Regions from separate parts of the Shewanella sp. BJSY2023SW007 genome, predicted to be linked through region 3. Evidence: predicted binding sites of a transcription regulator. Region 3 holds the regulator's gene; each other region holds the start of a gene.
The links. The regulator MetJ, encoded in region 3, represses methionine synthesis genes. The targets are predictions, from matches to a motif close to TAGACGTCTAGACGTCTA.
Positions count from the first base shown of each region.

Region 1: the regulator MetJ is predicted to act here: its motif matches at 1,364-1,381, upstream of metK (methionine adenosyltransferase).
Region 2: the regulator MetJ is predicted to act here: its motif matches at 1,724-1,741, upstream of metH (methionine synthase).

Region 1 is NZ_JBKORL010000027.1:26,971-30,252, forward strand. It holds gene ACMHXE_RS05095 (hypothetical protein) at 1-109, shown strand, start outside; gene metK (methionine adenosyltransferase) at 169-1,320, opposite strand; gene tkt (transketolase) at 1,765-3,282, shown strand, end outside.
Region 2 is NZ_JBKORL010000101.1:6,569-9,850, reverse strand. It holds gene metH (methionine synthase) at 1-1,575, opposite strand, end outside; gene ACMHXE_RS18025 (histidine phosphatase family protein) at 1,817-2,575, shown strand; cobalamin riboswitch at 2,671-2,808, shown strand; gene ACMHXE_RS18020 (ABC transporter ATP-binding protein) at 2,907-3,282, shown strand, end outside.
Region 3 is NZ_JBKORL010000038.1:2,241-5,522, forward strand. It holds gene ACMHXE_RS07055 (bifunctional aspartate kinase/homoserine dehydrogenase II) at 1-494, opposite strand, end outside; gene metB (cystathionine gamma-synthase) at 511-1,671, opposite strand; gene metJ (met regulon transcriptional regulator MetJ) at 1,887-2,201, shown strand; gene ACMHXE_RS07070 (sulfite exporter TauE/SafE family protein) at 2,277-3,020, shown strand; gene ACMHXE_RS07075 (conjugal transfer protein TraF) at 3,023-3,282, opposite strand, start outside.

The sequences.
Region 1 (3,282 bases), on a different contig from region 3:
GACCGACACCGAATTCACTCCAATGAAAGTGTTGGATATCACGCCGCTATCGGCCGAGCAGTTGGGTTACCTCTGTATGGAAACGGCCCATTTCGATCACTGTTACTGAGTGTCAGCCCGGCAGATATAAAAAAACCGCCCTGAGGCGGTTTTTACAAGCTGAGTCTATTACAGACCTGCGTCGGCGCGCAGGGCTTCAGCCTTGTTGGTTTGCTCCCATGGGAACTCGTCACGGCCGAAGTGACCGTAAGCGGCGGTGCCTTGATAGATGGGACGCGCCAGATCCAGCATCTCGGTCAGGCCGTATGGACGCAGATCGAAGTGCTGACGTACCAACTGGATAAGCAATTCTTGCGAGACTTTGCCTGTACCGAAGGTTTCCACACTGATGGAGGTCGGTTCGGCCACACCAATGGCGTAAGACACCTGGATTTCACAGCGATCCGCCAGACCTGCAGCCACTATGTTCTTGGCAACGTAACGGGCAGCGTAAGCGGCGCTACGGTCAACCTTGGATGGGTCTTTACCTGAGAAGGCGCCACCACCGTGACGGGCCATGCCGCCGTAGGTATCAACAATGATCTTGCGACCGGTCAAACCACAGTCACCCATAGGGCCACCGATAACGAAACGGCCGGTTGGGTTGATGAAGTACTTGGTGTCCTTGTTCAGCCACTGGGCAGGCAATACCGGCTTGATGATGGTTTCCATCACGCCTTCCACCAGATCCGCTTGGCTGACGCTTTCGCAATGCTGGGTAGAAAGTACCACGGCATCGATACCGACAATCTTGTTGTCTTCGTAGGCGAAAGTCACCTGAGACTTGGCATCGGGGCGCAGCCAAGGCAGAGCGCCGCTCTTGCGGACTTCTGACTGGCGCTTAACCAACTGGTGAGCGTAGGTGATAGGAGCCGGCATCAGCACGTCGGTCTCATTGCTGGCGTAACCAAACATCAGACCCTGGTCACCGGCACCCTGTTCTTTGGGATCGGCACGGTCTACACCCTGGTTGATATCGGGGGACTGCTTGCCGATGGCGTTCAGTACCGCACAGCTGTCGGCATCAAAACCCATATCCGAGTGGGTATAACCTATTTCGCGAACGGTTTTACGGGTCAGTTCTTCAATATCGACCCAGGCAGAGGTGGTGACTTCACCGGCTACCAGTACCATACCTGTCTTGACCAAGGTTTCACAGGCTACGCGGGCCTTGGGATCCTGAGCCAGAATCGCGTCGAGTACCGCATCAGAAATCTGATCGGCGATTTTATCTGGATGTCCTTCTGAGACTGACTCAGAGGTAAACAAGTGTTTTGCCATAATTCGGAAAATCTCGTCTGTGGAATTCAAACGTGTAGAAGCATCTACATCTAGACGGCCATTTTAGTGGAATTCGACTGGGATGACACCCCTTGTCGCAAATATTTGTGCGCCATGGCGCAGGAATCGGCCCAAATGACTAAGAGCTTTTTCCACTGTTTTCAGCTATTTTGCTGAAATGTATCAGGTTCATCTGTATCTGGATGGGGTTTTTCCTATGGCGCTTTAACCCAGGCAGCCGCATTGAAAGCGATCAGCGGACAGGCAAGTTGACAGCTTTGTGAGCGGTAAGCTTCGTAAATGAGGTGCAAATGTAAACACAAAGCAAAGCCTGGGCTGCTTTTGCCGTCGTGAGAGGGTGAATTTTATTTGCGTCCTTCTGCCCGGTAGGGGAAAATATGACTCCATTTTGCCCAAGACCTCTAAGATCAAGCAGGAGAGAGCATGTCTTCCCGTAAAGAACTCGCTAACGCTATCCGTGTTTTAAGTATGGACGCTGTCCAAAAGGCCAATTCCGGCCACCCCGGTGCTCCCATGGGGATGGCAGATATCGCCGAAGTCCTGTGGCGGGATCACCTCAAGCACAACCCTGTGAACCCTCAATGGGCCGACCGCGACCGCTTTGTGCTGTCAAACGGCCATGGTTCCATGCTGCATTACTCACTGCTGCATCTGGCGGGTTATGATCTGGGCATTGAAGATCTCAAGCAGTTCCGTCAACTGCACTCACGCACTCCGGGCCATCCTGAATATGGTTATGCTCCCGGCATCGAAACCACCACAGGGCCTCTGGGGCAAGGCATCACCAATGCCGTAGGTATGGCGATTGCGGAAAAGGCTCTGGCGGCTCAGTTTAACCGTGACGGTCACGATATTGTCGATCATCACACTTATGTCTTCATGGGTGACGGTTGCCTGATGGAAGGTATCTCCCATGAGGCCTGCTCACTGGCCGGTACCCTGGGTCTTGGCAAACTGATCGCCTTCTGGGATGACAACGGTATCTCCATCGATGGTCATGTTGAAGGTTGGTTCAGCGATGATACTCCCAAGCGCTTTGAAGCCTATGGCTGGCACGTGGTTGCCGGTGTCGATGGTCACGACCCACAAGCTATTAACGCCGCCATTGAAGCCGCCAAGGCTGATCCGCGTCCATCGCTGATTTGCTGCAAGACCGTAATAGGTTACGGTTCTCCCAACAAGTCCGGTTCTCATGATTGCCACGGTGCGCCACTGGGTGATGCTGAAATCGCCGCCACCCGTGAATTCCTGGGCTGGAAGCACGACCCATTTGTGATCCCATCTGAAATCTATGCCGCCTGGGATGCCAAGGAAGCCGGTAAGGCCGCCGAAAGTAGCTGGAACGACAAGTTCGCCGCCTATGAAGCCGCTCACCCTGCGCTGGCCGCCGAGCTCAAGCGTCGCCTTAACGGTGAACTGCCAGCCAACTTTGACGCCGATGCCAACGCCTATATAGAGCAGTTGCAGGCCAATCCTGCCAATATTGCTTCCCGTAAGGCCTCGCAAAATGCGCTGGAAGCTTTCGGTAAAATGCTACCGGAATTCTTAGGGGGCAGTGCTGACCTGGCGCCTTCCAACCTGACCATGTACTCAGGTTCCAAACCTATTTCGGCCGAAGATGCCAGCGGCAACTACCTGCACTATGGTGTGCGTGAGTTTGGTATGACCGCCATCATCAACGGTATTGCCCTGCACGGCGGGTTTGTTCCTTACGGCGCCACCTTCCTGATGTTTATGGAATACGCCCGTAACGCCATGCGGATGGCTGCGCTGATGAAGGTGCAGAATATTCAAGTCTATACCCACGACTCCATTGGTCTGGGTGAAGATGGCCCGACTCACCAGCCGGTTGAGCAGATTGCCTCTTTGCGTATGACTCCCAACATGAGCACCTGGCGTCCATGTGACCAGGTAGAATCTGCCATCGCCTGGAAGTACGCC
Region 2 (3,282 bases), on a different contig from region 3:
AATATCTTCCGGCGGGAAGCCCACCTTATCCACCAGCACCCGGTAGGCGCGGGTACAGATTTCGGTTTTGCGCTCCCGGGTGTCGGCCTGGCCTTGTTCATCAAAGGCCATGATGATGGCGGCGGCGCCGTAGCGCTTCACCAGTTTGGCCTGTTCAATAAACTTGGCCTCGCCCTCTTTGAGGGAGATGGAGTTGACTATTCCCTTGCCCTGAATGCACTTGAGCCCGGCCTCAATCACCTCCCACTTGGAGGAGTCGATCATCACAGGCACCTTGCTGATATCCGGCTCGGAGGCGATAAGGTTGAGGAATTTCTGCATCATCTCGACCCCGTCGAGCATGCCCTCATCCATGTTGATATCTATGATCTGGGCGCCGTTTTCCACCTGGTCACGGGCCACCTCCAGCGCGGTTTCGTACTGGCCTTCTTTGATTAACTTGAGAAACCGGGCCGAGCCGGTGACATTGGTGCGCTCGCCCACATTCACAAACAGGCTGCTTGCATCTATGGTCAGGGGTTCCAGTCCGGAGAGGCGACATGCCACCGGCAGCTCAGGCAGCGGCCTTGGTGCATGAAGGCTAACGGCTTCAGAAATCGCCTTGATATGCGCAGGCGTGGTGCCGCAGCAGCCGCCGACAATATTGAGCAGTCCCTCTTCGGCCCAGGGGCCTATCACGCTTGCCATCTCCGCCGGAGTCTCGTCATAGCCGCCGAATTCATTGGGCAGACCGGCATTGGGATGCGCCGAGACAAAGCACTCGCTGATACGGGAAAGCTCCTCGACATAGGGCCGCAGTTCTTTCGGGCCCAGGGCGCAGTTGAGGCCTATGCTCAGCGGCTTGATATGTCTGAGAGAATGGTAAAAGGCCTCTGTGGTTTGCCCTGTCAGGGTGCGGCCCGAGGCATCGGTAATGGTGCCGGAAATCATCACCGGCAATCTTTGGTCCAGTTTCTCGAACACATTTTCGATGGCAAACAGCGCCGCCTTGGCATTGAGGGTATCGAAGATGGTTTCCACCAGAATGATGTCGGCGCCACCGGCGATCAGCGCCTCGGTGGATTCGCTGTAGGCCAACACAAGATCGTCGAAATGTATGTTGCGAAAACCGGGGTCATTCACATCCGGGCTGATGGAACAGGTGCGGTTGGTGGGGCCGAGCACCCCGGCCACATAGCGGGGAATACCGCTGGCGGCAGCCACTTCATCGGCCACTTCTCGGGCGATTCTGGCGCCTTGGTAATTGATCTCCGCCGCCAGGCTCTGCATCTCGTAGTCGGCCATGGCAATGGTGGTGGCGTTGAAGGTGTTGGTTTCTATGATGTCGGCACCGGCCAGCAGGTATTCCCTGTGAATGGTCTTGATGATCTCGCTCTGGGTCAGTACCAGCAGATCATTGTTGCCTTTGACATCGCAATGCCAATCTTTGAAGCGCTCGCCGCGGTAATCGGCTTCTTCCAGCTTGTAGTCCTGGATCATGGTGCCCATGGCGCCATCTAAAATCAGGATCCGCTCTTTGAGGGTCTGTTTGAGCTTGAGCTCTGTCTGGCTTTGGGAGTGCTGTGAAGTCGCCATAGGGTTACCTTTCATACCTGTCTTATTGCTGTTTTACATTCGCGGCGCTTGGCATCCGCGACATCATCTCTGCCGACCTGACGCCCGGGACACTATCTGGCATGATAGCCAAAGGCGTGTGTGGGCGCGGAAAGTTATTTTGGACATTTATACGTATAGACGTCCATAATATACGGATTCCGGCGGCCTGCGGCAAGGTTAAATTGGTCCGGTAACCACCGGACTCTGATGGGAGAAGTGTGTGGCTGAACATAGGCAACTGAATATCTATCTGCTGCGGCACGGCGAATGTGAAGGCGGTGAGATTATCCGCGGCCGCAGTGATGTGGCCCTGAGCGATGAGGGCAAAGCGCAGATGTGGCGCAGCTGGCGGGCTATTAGCAGTGCGCTGGAGCAGTTGCCGAGTGCGCCCCAAAGCTTGGCGCTGCTGAGCTCCCCGGCCCAGCGTTGCCAGGCCTTTGCCGCCGAGCTCAAGGCCGATATGCCTGATTATTTCCCGGCGCCGCTGCAGCAGCATGACTGGCTCTGGGAGCTGGACTTCGGTGACTGGGACGGCATGAAGGTGGCGAGTGTCTATCAACAGCATAGCGAGGCGGCCAAAGCCTTCTGGCGTGACCCCGTGGCCAATACTCCGCCGGGCGGGGAATCGCTGCCAGCCTTTCGTAGCCGGGTGTTGGATGGCTGGCAGACTATGGTGCAGCGCTGGCTTGCTAGAGAGGCTAATTCTTCCGAAAGCTCTGGTTCAAAAGGCTCTGTTTCAGGAGATTCTGGTTCTTCAGCAAGCGCAGATGCGGCGCTGATCCTGACTCACAGCGGGGTTATCCGGCTGCTGTTGGCCGAGATTTTGCTGCCGGGGCAAATGCCGCCTGCGGCAGTGTTCAACGCCTTGGAGCTACCTTATGCGGCCTGGGTCAGAATAACCCTCTATGCCAGCCGTGATGCCAGCGGTGAAAGTGACCAAGAATGGCAGTGTTTCAGCAAGCTCCACTGGCCGCAATAGTGCGGAGCAAGCGTCCGGTGGTGATTGTGCTGCGCTATTGCGCCAGGCAATTGTGCCGAGCGATAAAACCGGGATAATAACCCCAAATGGCCGCCAAGTGCGGCAGCAGCCAGGGTGTTGGCACCTTTGCAGGTGAACCAACCCAGGGAACCGGGAAAGCCCGGACTGTGCCCGCAACTGTGAGTCGCCGTTGGCGACGAGTCAGGAGACCTGCCCAGGCTGATAAACCAAACCAGAAACCCGGGCGGGTAAACCGGGGGAGCGAATAGATGATTCTTCCACTGCAGCCTGAGCCTTCTGCCGGTCACAGGCTCAATGTCGGGGGGCGGTTATGAGCCTGGCACTCAAGGTGCAACAGCTTAGCTGGCTTCCCGGTGGTCACAGCGTATTGGCCGATGTGGGTTTTGAGCTGCCATGTGGCAAGATGCTCGGGCTCATAGGCCCCAATGGAGCCGGTAAGTCGAGCCTGCTGCGCTGCCTCTATCGTTATATCCGCCCGGACAGCGGCCAGATCCAGCTGTTTGGGCAGGATATCAATAGCTTGTCAGCCAAAGCCTTCGCCAAAGAGGTGGCCGTGGTGCTGCAGGATACCCCGGCCCAACTGGCACTGGATCTGACTCAATTAGTGGCCATGGGACTGACTCCCCACAAGGGGTTGTTTGATATGCCATCGGCGACCGACAATGCCCAGGTGCAGGCGGCATTGG
Region 3 (3,282 bases):
CGGGACTCATCGAGGCGAATCCTGGGTACTGCGCCCTCATCGGCAATCAATAAACTGCGGGCATCCACATGGGAAGCGGCAACACCGGACTCCCGCAGCAGCGCCGCCATCAGTCTGGCCGACCAGCGTTCGCCGAAACCCACCACCTGATTGCATTGGTATTCGCTGAGTTCAGGCAAGGACAATAAACTGGCCAGTTGCGCCTTATCTGTAGACAGACGCTCCCGCAGTTGACGTGCCTGTTCATTGCCCAGCAGCTGTTCAATCAGATTCTGCTGATAACCGACAAGCACCTGTAGCTCTTCCTGCCACAGAGCGCCAGATTCCTTCAGGTTCAGCAGTTTATAGAGAAAATTGGTACTCTTGCCGGCAGCGGAAACCACCACAAGATCATCGGCATGACCATGGGTTAGCAAAATATGGGCGACCCGTCGGTAGCAATCGGCATCGGCGAGACTGGAACCGCCAAACTTATGTAGGTGACAACGTGCCATCTCAAGCTCCTTCAATTCAACAGTTTGCGGCTGCCGCCAATCCGGCGGCGATATCGTCCAGCAGATCCCGGCCATCTTCTATACCCACAGACAAGCGGATAAGCGTGTCTTTAATACCGGCTTCGGCGCGAGCCTCACTCGCCATGGCTCTGTGGGTCATGGTGGCGGGCACGGCCACCAGGCTCTCAACCCCTCCCAGGCTCTCGGCCACGGAAAACAGCTTGAGCGCGCCGAGGAAGGCAACCACCTGCGCCTCATCACCCTTGAGTTCAAAACTCAGCATAGCGCCAAAGCCACTCTGCTGCCTGGCGGCAATCTCATGACCTGGGTGACTCTTAAGCCCCGGATAGTAAACTTTGTCTACCACGGGACTCTGGCTCAGCAGCGCCACTATGCGCTCGGCATTGGCCTGATGCTCGCGGATCCTCAGCGCCAGAGTACGCAAGCCACGCAGGGTCAGGTAGCTGTCGAAGGCGCCACCGCTCAGCCCGAGCGTGTTGGACCACCAGTGCAATTGCTCTGCCAGTTCAGGATCTTTGGCAATCACGGCGCCGCCTACCACATCGCTGTGGCCATTGATGTATTTAGTGGTCGAGTGCACCACTATGTCGGCCCCCAACAGCAAAGGCTGTTGCAGCGCCGGCGATAAAAAGGTGTTGTCGACCACCACCAATGCCCCCTGCTGGTGGGCCGCCTCGGCAATGGCGGTAATATCCACTACCCGCAGCAGCGGATTGGATGGCGTCTCGAGCCACACCATGCGCGGCTTTTGCGCCAGGGCAGCGGCGAGTGCTTGCGGGTCGGTTTGATCCAAAACCTGCAAACGAAACTGGCCCTTGGCGGCCAGATTGGTGAACAGCCTATAGCTACCGCCATAACAGTCATGGGGCACCAACAAGAGGTCATCCGGCCCCAGCAGGTTGACTACCAGAGTAATGGCCGCCATACCGGTAGCGGTTATTGCCGCACTGCAGCCCTGCTCCAGCTCCCCCAAGGCATCCCCCAGAATGGAGCGGGTAGGATTACCCGAGCGGCTGTAATCAAAGGCTCTTGGCTGAGTGTGGCTATCAAAGGCATAGTTGGTCGACAGATAGATGGGTGGCACCACGGCCCCGTGCTGGCTGTCTGATTCGATGCCCTGCCGGACCGCTGTGGTTGCTAATCGCCGCTCTGTCATAATCGACTCCTGAATGCTGAAGTTCGACACCACAAAGATGTCTGGACGTCTAAATCTAACCAATGACCATCCAGCCGTCAATAGGCATCAAGACGTTTGGACGTCCAAATGTATGGATTTCTGTTCATATTGCACAGATTTTGCAGGCAATCATTTGACTGTATCCTGTAAGGGTTTAAAATCTGCTGCGAATTAGTGAGATCACAGGTGAATCAATGACTGAATGGAATGGCGAATACATCAGCCCTTATGCCGAACACGGCAAGAAGAATGAGCAAGTGAAAAAAATCACTGTCTCTATTCCGTTGAAGGTACTGAAAGTATTGACCGATGAGCGCACCCGGCGCCAGGTAAACAACCTGCGGCACGCCACAAACAGCGAACTGTTGTGCGAAGCCTTCCTGCATGCCTATACCGGCCAGCCACTGCCCAATGATGAGGATTTGTCCAAAGACAAACCAGACAGCATCCCGGAAGAAGCCAAACGCATGATGGATGCCATGGGCATTGAATGGGAAGACATGGAATAAGTGTCTTATTCCTCTGAATTATCTTATTGTTGAACAAGGATCGCTGCGCGATCCTTTTCTTTTGGGAGCTTGCGAATGCTGTCATTGATAGATCCCGTCACCCTGTTGCTGGCATCCCTGATCATATTTACCGGTGCCCTGACCCAGTCGCTGATAGGCTTTGGCCTGGCAGTGGTAGCCACTCCCTTATTGTATATCGTCGATCCGGAGCTGGTTCCCGCTCCTGTTATCGCCATGGGGTTTTCCATCGCCCTGCTGACACTGATACGCGAGCGCGGCCACCTGGAATTCAACGGCTTGCAATATGCCTTGCTGGGAAGGCTCCCCGGCGGCCTGATTGGTGCCACCCTGCTGTTGCTGGCACCGCAACCGATTATGGGCTTGACCATAGCCCTGATTGTGGCCGTAGCCGTATTCCTCAGCCTTAGAAAGTACAGCATCAAGATCAACCGCCTCAGCCTGTTTATTGCCGGGATATTTTCCGGGATATTCGGCACCGTGGCCGCCATAGGTGGACCGCCGATGGCTCTGCTGCTGGCGGGTAAGGATGCCAGTCAGTTCCGCGCAGCGCTGTCGGCCTTCTTTATCTTCAGCTCCTTGATAGCCTTGATTATTCTCGGCTGTTTTGGCCTCTTGACCTTGAGACACTTATGGCTGTCGCTGTTGCTGCTGCCTGCGGTATTTCTCGGTTTTCTGCTGGCTGGCCGCTTGGTGGGCCGGGTGGATAAAGAGAAGACCCGAGTTCTGACGCTGGCGCTGTGCGCCCTGAGCGCTCTGTTGCTGACCATCAAATCAAGCCTGGCGCTCATCAACGGTTAATTTTAGAAGTGATAGCTGGTTTGCAGCACGCCGCCTATGGCGTCATCGCTGCCAAACATGCCGGTGAGATCCAGCCGGAAACTGTTGCCTATGGCGAACCCTGTCCCGAGTGAATAAAGATCAGCGCTGTGATCATTGAGATCCTGGCGATAACCGAGCCGTAAAGCAACCCAGTCGGTAGGCCGGTATTCACCGCCTAAACGCCAATAGCGGCTGCCCTCAAGCTCGGCAAACTTGTCGTTGTCGGTAAGATCCAAGTCGC